2 regions of the Kitasatospora sp. NPDC051702 genome follow, and region 2 is predicted to be linked to the other one. Evidence: riboswitches for the same ligand, from Rfam matches in the RefSeq annotation. Region 2 holds a riboswitch; the other holds the start of a gene.
The links. Region 2 has a riboswitch for cyclic di-AMP ahead of AB0N04_RS20700 (LysM peptidoglycan-binding domain-containing M23 family metallopeptidase). Riboswitches for the same ligand answer to the same signal wherever they lie in the genome.
Positions count from the first base shown of each region.

Region 1 (5,278 bases), on a different contig from region 2:
AAGTACCTGGTCGAGGAGGCGTACGAGCTCGTCGAGGCGATCGAGGAGGGGGACCGGGAGACGCTCCGCGAGGAGCTGGGGGACGTGCTGCTCCAGGTCTTCTTCCACTCCAGGATCGCCGAGGAGCACCCGTCGGAGGCGTTCTCGATCGACGACGTGGCCGGCGACCTCGTCGACAAGCTGGTCTACCGGCACCCGCACGTCTTCGGTGACGTCACCGCGGAGGGCGCCGCCGAGGTGGAGGCCAACTGGGAGCAGCTGAAGGCGGCCGAGAAGTCGGACCGGGAGTCGGTGCTGGACGGCGTGCCGGCCGGGCTGCCGTCGCTGGCGTACGCGGCGAAGCTGGTGTCGCGGGTGCGCAAGGCCGGTTTCGCGGGCGTGCCGGACGAGCCGTACGAGCTGCCCGGGGGGCTGACGGCGGAGTCGGCGGGCCGGCTGCTGCTGGCGGTCGTGCAGCGGGCGCACGACGCCGGGGTGGACGTGGACGCGGCGCTGCGGTCGGCCGCGCGCGGGTACCGGGACGCGGTGCGCGCGGCCGAGGGCCTCGAACCGGCCGGCGAGTAGCCGGCCGGCCGGCGGGCGGAGGGGCCGGCTCAGGCCGCGGCGGCGGTGCTCCCGACCGGCCGCCGCTGCGGCGGGACGACCTCGCCGATGGCCTCGCCGACGAGCGCGAGCAGCTCGGCGAGGCGTTCCAGGTCGAGGTGGTCGGGCAGGTCGGCGAGGGAGACGATCCGCTCGCCGCCGGGGCCGGCCACGCAGAACAGGTCGATCGGGCCCAGGTGCTTCTCGGCGGTGTCGACGAGGGCGGCGACGTCGCTGGGGCGGCGGATGTCCCCGCCGACGCCGACGACCGGGCAGCCCGGCCGGTCGAGCTCGGTGGCGAGGTCCTCGGCCACGCCGACGTGCTGGTCGGCGATCAGCACACCGGCGGCGCCGGCCGCGGTGAACCGGCGGGCGAGGTCGGCTCCCGACCCGCCGTCGAGTACCGCGATGACGACGACTGCCCCGCTCACCCGCATGGTCTGCTCCTCCCTGTGGGCGACACCGCACCGGCGCCCACGATTTCTGCGGAGGATCGTAGGCACGACCTGACCCTCCGCAACAGGGATTACCCCTCAGGTGACCAGGCTCACGCCCGCCCTACGGTTAAGACCTGTCCAAGGGTCCGTCCCGGAACCCGCGTCCGCGGGGCGGCGGGCCCCGGTGCACCGGATACGGTCGGTCCATGTCAGCGCAGCCCGCCCCCACCGCCCCGCAGCTCTTCACCTGGGAGTTCGCCGCAGATCCGTACCCCGCCTACGCCTGGCTGCGCGAGCACGCCCCGGTGCACCGCACGACGCTGCCCAGCGGGGTGGAGGCCTGGCTGGTGACCCGGTACGCGGACGCGCGGCAGGCGCTCGCGGACGGCCGGCTGTCGAAGAACCCGGCGCACCACAGCGAGCAGGCCCACCGCACCGGCCGGGTCGGCATCCCGGGGGAGCGCCAGGCGGACTTGATGACGCACCTGCTGAACATCGACCCGCCGGACCACACCCGGCTGCGCCGCCTGGTGTCGAAGGCGTTCACGCCGCGCCGGGTCGCGGAGTTCGAGCCGCGGGTGCAGCAGCTCACGGACCGCCTGATCGACGGCTTCGCGCAGCGCGGGTCGGCGGACCTGATCCACGAGTTCGCGTTCCCGCTCCCCATCTACGCGATCTGCGACATGCTGGGCGTGCCGGCCGAGGACCAGGACGACTTCCGCGACTGGGCGGGGATGATGATCCGGCACGGCGGCGGCCAGCGCGGCGGCGTGGGCCGGGCGGTGAAGCGGATGCGGGCGTACCTGCTGGAGCTGATCCACCGCAAGCGGGCGGACCTGGGGGACGACCTGATCTCGGGCCTGATCCGGGCGAGCGACCACGGGGAGCACCTGACCGAGAACGAGGCCGCCGCGATGGCCTTCATCCTGCTGTTCGCGGGCTTCGAGACGACCGTCAACCTGATCGGCAACGGGACGTACGCGCTGCTGCGCAACCCGGAGCAGCGCAGGCTGCTGCAGGAGTCGGTGGCGCGCGGCGAGAGCGCGCTGCTGGAGACCGGGATCGAGGAACTGCTGCGCTACGACGGGCCGGTGGAGCTGGCGACGTGGCGGTTCGCGACCCGGCCGGTGTCGATCGGCGGGGTGGACATCCCGGTGGGGGACCCGGTGCTGGTGGTGCTGGCCGCGGCGGACCGGGATCCGGCCAGGTTCTCGGACGAGAACACCCTGGACCTGGCGCGAACGGACAACCCGCACCTGGGTTTCGGCCACGGGATCCACTACTGCATCGGGGCCCCGCTGGCCCGGCTGGAGGGCCGGAGCGCGCTGGCCACGCTGCTTTCCCGGCTGCCGGATCTGCAGTTGGCGGAAAGCCCGGAGAATCTGCGCTGGCGCGGTGGCCTGATCATGCGGGGACTGCGGGAACTCCCGGTGGAATTCAGCCCGGAGAGCCGTTCCCCGCACGCGCCGCCGGCCGTCCTCCGGGAACCTTCCGACCCTCCGACACGCTGACTGGGTGTCGCCGGCGGCCGTTGGAGGGGTGGCTGAACCTCCATCAATCCGGACATAGCCGCACGGTTGGTGGGCGATCGAGCGCGGGCCGTGATTTCTGTGTGATATCGGTGATATGAGCTTGTGATTGGTCTGAGGATCTGTCTACTCTCCCTGGAGTTCGCAGCTGCGGACCTCGTGCGCGGGACGCCGAATCCTGCCCGCCGCGTCACGGGAAACCGACCAGAACCCTGGGCAGGGGCGGGGGAACCAGGTTTGTTGCCGTTTCCCCACGGCTTGGGGTGAAGCCGCCCGAGCGGAATCGTTTCCGCTGACGGCGGCCGGGCCACCTCCCGGTCCGAACCCGACAGCTCACCTCGCAGGCGTGCGGAGAGGGACCTTCATGCTGTTCGTTGGAACTGGCCGCCACCGTCGTCGTACCCAGGCCGAGAAGGCCATCGCCGTCGCCGGTGTGGCCGGCGTCGGACTCGCGATGCCGATCCTCACCGCCACCGGCGCCTCCGCCGCCCCGGCCTCCGCCTGGGACTCCGTCGCCCAGTGCGAGAGCGGTGGCAACTGGAGCATCAACACCGGCAACGGCTTCTACGGGGGCCTGCAGTTCACCTCCGGCACCTGGAAGGCGTACGGCGGCACCGCGTACGCGCCGCAGGCCAACCAGGCCAGCAAGGGCCAGCAGATCGCCGTCGCCGAGAAGGTCCTCGCCTCGCAGGGGCCGGGCGCCTGGCCGGTCTGCTCGCAGAAGGCCGGCCTGAGCAAGGGCGGCGCGCCGGCGAGCGTCGACACCTCCTCGGACGACAAGCCCGCCGCCGCGAAGCCGGCCGCCAAGCCGGCCCAGCCCGCGGCCAAGCCGGCGCAGCCCGCCGCCAAGCCCGCCCAGCCGGCCGCCCCGAAGCCGGCCGCCCAGCAGCCCGCGCCGCAGCAGGCGCAGCCGCAGGCCCCGGGCTTCTCCGGCAAGGCCGGCTGGGACGCCGACGCGAAGGTGTTCTGGTACCAGAACAACGGCACCTGGTACTGGACCAGCCACCAGAGCGTCTACCAGCAGTTCGCGCCGCAGGCCGCCGCCCCGCAGCACTACGCGCCGCAGGCCGCCCAGCCCGCTCCGGCCGTGCGCACCGCCCCGGCCGCCGCGCAGGGCGGCCACGACTACACCGTCCGGTCCGGCGACACGCTGTCGACCATCGCCGCCGCCCAGGGCGTCACCGGCGGCTGGCAGTCGGTCTACGACGGCAACCGCGGCACCGTCGGCGGCGACCCGAACCTGATCATGCCCGGCCAGGTCCTGCACCTCGGCTGAGCCGCTCCCGCCCGCCGGGCGGAGGGGGCGGGGATCCGTCCCCCTCCGCCCGGATTCGGGCCGGTTCGCCCGGGCGGGCGGGTGAACTACCGGTGGGTAGTGCGGCCACACGCTGAGACGGGACCGAGGCCAGCGTGGCCCCGGGGGCCCGGGCGGTTAGGCTCTGGTCGTAACGACTCCGCAATCGTCCCGCCGGCAGCACCAACGTCAGCCGGACCCTGCTTCCGCAAGGAGATGCCTCGTGCCGTCCATCGATGTCGTCGTAGCCCGTGAGATCCTCGACTCGCGTGGCAACCCCACGGTCGAGGTCGAGGTGGGCCTCGACGACGGCAGCACCGGCCGTGCCGCTGTCCCGTCGGGTGCCTCCACCGGAGCCTTCGAGGCCCTGGAGCTTCGCGACGGCGACAAGAACCGCTACTTCGGCAAGGGCGTGGAGAAGGCCGTCCTGGCCGTCATCGAGCAGATCGGCCCGGAGCTGGTCGGCTACGACGCCACCGAGCAGCGCCTGATCGACCAGGCCATGCTCGACCTGGACGCCACCCCGGACAAGTCCTCGCTCGGCGCCAACGCGATCCTCGGCGTCTCGCTGGCCGTGGCGCACGCCGCCTCCGAGGCCAGCGACCTGCCGCTGTTCCGCTACCTGGGCGGCCCGAACGCCCACGTGCTGCCCGTGCCGATGATGAACATCCTCAACGGCGGCTCGCACGCGGACTCCAACGTCGACATCCAGGAGTTCATGATCGCCCCGATCGGCGCGGAGTCCTTCTCCGAGGCCGTCCGCTGGGGCGTCGAGGTCTACCACACCCTCAAGGGCGTGCTGAAGGAGCGCGGCCTGTCCACCGGCCTCGGCGACGAGGGCGGCTTCGCGCCGAACCTGGACAGCAACCGCGAGGCCCTGGACCTCATCACCGAGGCCATCCAGAAGGCCGGCTACGTGCCCGGCCGGGACGTCGCGCTGGCCCTGGACGTCGCCGCCTCCGAGTTCTACAAGGACGGCGCCTACCAGTTCGAGGGCAAGGCCCTCTCCGCCGCCGAGCTCATCGAGTACTACGCCGAGCTGGTCGCCGCCTACCCGCTGGTCTCCATCGAGGACCCGCTGGACGAGTCGGACTGGGACGGCTGGAAGGCCATGACCGTCAAGCTGGGCGACAAGGTCCAGCTGGTCGGCGACGACCTGTTCGTCACCAACCCGGCCCGCCTGGCCAAGGGCATCGAGACCGGCACCGCCAACGCGCTGCTGGTGAAGGTGAACCAGATCGGTTCGCTGACCGAGACCCTGGACGCCGTCGAGCTGGCCCAGCGCAACGGCTACCGCTGCATGATGTCGCACCGCTCCGGCGAGACCGAGGACGTCACCATCGCCGACCTGGCCGTCGCCACCAACTGCGGCCAGATCAAGACCGGTGCCCCGGCCCGCTCCGAGCGCGTCGCCAAGTACAACCAGCTGCTGCGCA
Region 1 is NZ_JBFAZB010000021.1:113,512-118,789, forward strand. It holds gene AB0N04_RS19425 (MazG family protein) at 1-564, shown strand, start outside; gene AB0N04_RS19430 (SDR family NAD(P)-dependent oxidoreductase) at 594-1,013, opposite strand; gene AB0N04_RS19435 (cytochrome P450) at 1,226-2,530, shown strand; cyclic di-AMP (ydaO/yuaA leader) riboswitch at 2,741-2,911, shown strand; gene AB0N04_RS19440 (transglycosylase family protein) at 2,913-3,824, shown strand; gene eno (phosphopyruvate hydratase) at 4,066-5,278, shown strand, end outside.
Region 1: it holds a riboswitch for cyclic di-AMP, as region 2 does, so the genes downstream of both, AB0N04_RS19440 (transglycosylase family protein) here and AB0N04_RS20700 (LysM peptidoglycan-binding domain-containing M23 family metallopeptidase) in region 2, are expected to answer to the same signal.

Region 2 (5,278 bases):
GCCGGCCTGTTCGCGCTCTCCGGCCTGGCGCTGGAGCAGCGCGGCGTGCGCCGGATCGCCGCCCCGCACCTGGCCGAGCTGAACGCCGCCACCGGCCAGACCGTGCACCTGGCCGCGTACGAGGGCGGCGAGGTGGTCTACATCGACAAGTTCGACTCCCGGCACCCCGTCAGGATGTACTCCCGGATCGGCCTGCGCGCCGCCCTGCACAGCGCCGCCGTCTCCAAGGTGCTGCTCGCCGACCTGCCGCTGCCGGAGCGCCGCCGGGTGGTCGCCGGGATCGACTTCACCCCGCACACCGCCCGCACCCTCACCACGCCCGAGGAGCTGCTCGCCGAGCTGGAGCGGGTGGCCGCCCAGGGCTGGGCGCAGGACCACGCCGAACACGAGGCGTTCATCAACTGCGTGGCGGCGCCGATCCGGGACGTCACCGGCCGGGTCGTCGCCGCCGCGTCCATCTCCGTCCCGGACGTCGTGCTGCCCTACGAGCAGGTGCTGGACCTCCTCCCGCAGCTGCTCGCCACCGCCCGCGCCGTCTCGGCCGACTGCGGCCGCCCGGACCGTACCTGACCGACCGCCAGAACACGAGGAAGCCGATGACCGACAAGACCGAGATCCGCACCGACGGCGCCCCCGCGCCCGCCTGGACGTTCTCCCAGGGCGTCCGCAAGGGCCCGATCCTCCAGGTCTCCGGGCAGGGCCCGCAGGATCCGGCGACCGGCGAGTACCTGTACCGCGGCGACGTGCGGGCCCAGACCCGGCGCACGCTGGAGAACGTCAAGGCGATCGTCGAGGCCGGTGGCGCGACCATCGAGGACGTGGTGATGTTCCGGGTCTACCTCACGCAGCGGGCCGACTTCCCGCTGATGAACGAGGTCTACGCGGAGTTCATCGAGGAGAACGTGAAGCCCGGCGGGGTGAAGCCCTGCCGGACGACGGTCTTCGTCGAGCTGCCGCAGGAGCCGATGCTGGTCGAGATCGACGCCCAGGCCGTGATCGGCTGAGCGCCGCCGCCCGGACGGAAGGGCCCGGACGCCCCGCGCGTCCGGGCCCTTCCGCGCACCGCTCGGACGGCGCAGAAGGGGCGGCACTTGCCACACCCTCCCACGGTGATTAGGTTAGGCTCACCTAACCAACTGGAGGTCCGTCATGAGTCTGCCCACCGACGACGCCCCGGTGCCCGAGCCCACCACCGCCGAACGGGTCCACAGCCTCCTCGCCGCGACCTCCTCGCTCACCGTCCGCGCCCTCGGCGAGCACCACGACCTGGACACCCCGGTCTCCGTCCACGGCTCCCGGCTGCGCCTGCGCGCCCCGCTCGGCTCCCCGCTCTCCACCGCCGCCGCGCGCGAGACCGACGGCCTCGCGGTCGTGCTCGACGTCACCGATGTCTCCCCCGTCGCCGTCCGCGACCGGATCCGCGCCCGCCTCACCCTGGCCGGCCGGCTGCACCTGGCCCACCTCGCCGACGACGGCATCAGCGTCCACCTGCGTGTGGACGTCGCCCACGCCGTCCTGTCCACCCCGTACGGCACCGGCGCCCTCACCGCCGCCGACCTCGCCCACGCCGCGCCCGACCCGCTGGCCCGGTACGAGGCCGCACTGCTCACCCACCTCGCCGACGACCACGCGGACGCCGTCGCCGTCCTCACCCGGCTGCTCGACCCGGCGCTGCTCGCCGGGCGGCCGGACGTCCGGCCGCTCGCCCTGGACCGGCACGGCCTGGTGCTGCGCCTGGACCACCCGCACGGCCACCGCGACGTCCGCCTGGTCTTCCCCGAACCCGTCGCCGACACCGAGGAGTTCGGCCAGCGGGTGCACGAGCTGCTGAACGCCGCGGAGCAGGGCCTGCCCGTCCACCGGCTCTGAACCCGCAGCCCGGCGAACGGCACCCGGCGAACGGCACCCGACAGGCGGCAGGCGGCGGACGCCCCCGGGGCCGACGTCACACCCCCGGCGCGTCCGCCCGTTGCGCGCGCCGGCGCCGGAAGCGGAGACGCACCGGGAACGTCCCCGGGAACGGCGGCGGAAACGGCAGCGGCCGGCCCGGCTCGCGAGGGAGGTCTCGCGAGCCGGGCCGGCCTGGGCGTGTCCCGCGCCCATGTCCGCCGTTGCGGCGATCACCCGGTCGAGCGGTCACCCGACATGACCATCCCGGAGGATCGTTTCGCCCCGCATCAGCGGTAGTCCCGAAAGGCCCGTCCGGCGGGACCGGGCCCTCGACCCGTCAGGGTCAGAGAGCGACGCCGTGCGCCCGCAGGTAGGCGACCGGGTCGATGTCCGAGCCGTACTCGGAGCCGGTGCGGATCTCGAAGTGCAGGTGCGGGCCGGTCACGTTGCCGGTCGCACCGGAGAGGCCGATCTGCTGGCCGACGGTGACGGTCTGACCGATCGACACGCCGATCGAGGAGAGGTGCGCGTACTCGGCGTAGTGGCCGTCGGCGAGCTTGATCTCGACCTCGTTGCCGTAGGCGCCACCGTTGCCGGCCTTCACCACGACGCCGTTGGCGACGGCGCGCAGCGGGGTGCCGGTGGAGGCGACGAAGTCCTGGCCGGTGTGGTGGCCGGAGGCCCACATCGAACCGGCCACGCCGTAGGCGGTGCCCAGCTTCGGGTTGGCCAGCGGGGCGACGAAGCCCGAGGTGCTGGCGGCGGCCGGGGCGGCGGTGACGGCGGCGGCCGGCTTCGGGGCGGCGGTCTGCACCTGGGTCTGGACCGGGGCGGACGGCTTGGCGGCCTCGGTCTTGGCCTGCACCTGGGCCTTCGGCTTGGCCGGGGCGGCGGGCTTGGCCGGGGCGGCCGGGGCGGCGGGCTTCGCCGGGGCGGCGTCCGCGGACGGCGCGGCGTGGCCGGCGATCGAGAGGTGCTGACCCGGGAAGATCAGGTTCGGGTTGCCGCCGACGACCGAGCGGTTGTGCTCGTACAGCGCCTGCCAGCCACCGTCGACGTGCTTGGCGTCGGCGATCTTCGACAGGGTGTCACCGCTGACGACGCGGTAGCTCTCGGCCTGGGCCGGGGCGGTGACGGGAGCGGCGGCCGGGGCGGCCGGCTTGGCGTCGACGCTGGTGGCGCCGGTCCAGGTGGAGCTCTGCGCGGCCGGGGCGGCCGGGGCGGTGTGCGCCTGGGCGCTCACGGCGGCCACGAGCGGAAAGGCGAAGGAGACCCCGGTGACCGCGGTGGCGATGCCGATGCGGGCGGCGCGGGGCAGGGCGATACGACGAGCCTGAGCAGGCATGGAAGTTTCCTCTCCGACGCCTGCGAGGTGAGCTGTCGGGTTCGGGCTGGAGTTGCCCGGCCGCATGCGCGGCTTCACCCCAAGCCGGCCCTGGGATCCGGTACGCGAAGCGCGTGCCGATCCCGGTCCGGCGACTTACCTGTGGGTCCCCCGCTCCTGCCGTACAGAGTTCAGTTCGAACCACCGGGCAGCGGCAGGATTCGGCGTTCCACCCGGCGGATCCGTCCGGACTGGCCGGGCGGTCGCTGAACTAAAACCCATCCGTCCGGGTGAAGCAATGTCGATCTCTTGAACGGACAACCATCCCCGCCGAGGCCGTGACACTCCGAATGATCGGCTGCACCGTGCGTGCACAATCCATTCACCCGGCGCCACTGATCCACGACGCTGCGCCGATCCCGCCACCGCTGCGCGACCGTTCGCTCACGCACCGCACACCGTCGACACACCCCCCGGTGACCCTTGTCACGCGGGCCCCGCGGGGCGCAGGATCGGGCCGTGGCCACCTCCGCGGCCGGCACCCTGCGCCTGGGCACCGCGCAGGGACGCTGGGTACTCCTGGCAACCGTGCTCGGCTCCAGCATGGCGATGCTCGACGGCACCGTGGTGAACGTCGCGCTGCCCCGGATCGGCACCGACCTCGGTGCCTCCCTCGCCTCCCTGCAATGGACCCTGAACGCCTATCTGCTGACGCTCGCCGGGCTGATCCTGCTCGGCGGCGCGCTCGGCGACCGGTACGGCCGGCGCCGGGTGTTCCTGATCGGGGTGGTCTGGTTCGCCGCCGCCTCGGCGGCCTGCGCCGCCGCCCCCACCATCCAGGTGCTGGTCGCGGCCCGCGCCGTGCAGGGCATCGGCGGCGCGCTGCTCACCCCCGGTTCGCTCGCCATGCTGCAGGCCGTCTTCCACCCGGAGGACCGCTCGGCGGCGGTCGGCCTGTGGTCGGGGCTCGGCGGCGTGTCGGCGGCGGTCGGCCCGTTCCTCGGCGGCTGGCTGGTGGACGGCCCCGGCTGGCGGTGGATCTTCCTGCTCAACCTGCCGCTGGCGGCCGCCGTCGTCGCGGTCGGCGCCCGGCACGTCCCGGAGAGCCGGGACGAGAGCGCCACCGGTCGCTTCGACGTCCTCGGTGCGCTGCTCGCCGCGCTCGCCCTCGGTGCGCTCACCTACGCGTTGACCGCCGCCGGGGAGGGCCTCTCCCCCGCGGTCTGGTTCGCCGGAGCGGTCGGGCTGGTGCTCGGCGCGGCCTTCCTCACGGTCGAACGCCGCGCCGCCGAGCCGATGCTGCCGCTCGGCCTCTTCTCCTCCCGGCTGTTCACCGCCGTGAACCTGGTCACCCTGTGCGTCTACGCGGCGTTCAGCGGGGTGTTCTTCCTGCTGGTCGTGCAGCTGCAGATCGTCTCGGGCTTCTCCCCGCTGGTCTCCGGCCTCGCCCTGGTCCCGATCACCGTGCTGATGCTCACGTTCTCGGCGCGCGCCGGGCGGCTGGGCAAGCGGATCGGCCCGCGGATCCCGCTGACCGTCGGGCCGCTGCTGTGCGCCGCCGGGGTGCTGCTGATGCTGCGCATCGGCGCCGGCTCCACCTACTGGGCCGACGTGCTGCCGGCCGTGACGGTGATGGGCTGCGGGATGACCCTGCTGGTGGCGCCGCTGACCGCGACGGTGCTGGCCGCGGTCGAGGTGCGGCACGCGGGCATCGCCAGCGGCGTCAACAACGCCGCCGCCCGCGCGGCCGGTCTGCTCGCGGTCGCCGCCCTGCCGGCGCTCGCCGGGCTCAGCGGCGACGCCTACCGGGTGCCGTCCGCGGTGGACTCCGCCTTCCACACCGCGATGCTGATCTGTGCCGGTCTGCTCTGCGCCGGCGGGCTGACCGCCCTCGCCACCGTCCGCGGAAACGTGCTCGCGCCGGAGGACCACCCCGTCGCCGAGCCGGACTGCGCGTGGACCTGCGGCACCACCCCGCCGCTCGACCCGGGCCACGTGCACACGGACGAGGGCCCCGCCACCGGAACGGCGGCGGGGCCCTCGTCGGGCTGAGGCGACGTCAGA
Region 2 is NZ_JBFAZB010000024.1:34,982-40,259, reverse strand. It holds gene AB0N04_RS20715 (IclR family transcriptional regulator) at 1-570, shown strand, start outside; gene AB0N04_RS20710 (RidA family protein) at 597-1,004, shown strand; gene AB0N04_RS20705 (DUF2470 domain-containing protein) at 1,150-1,869, shown strand; gene AB0N04_RS20700 (LysM peptidoglycan-binding domain-containing M23 family metallopeptidase) at 2,234-3,235, opposite strand; cyclic di-AMP (ydaO/yuaA leader) riboswitch at 3,238-3,421, opposite strand; gene AB0N04_RS20695 (MFS transporter) at 3,734-5,266, shown strand; gene purB (adenylosuccinate lyase) at 5,274-5,278, opposite strand, start outside.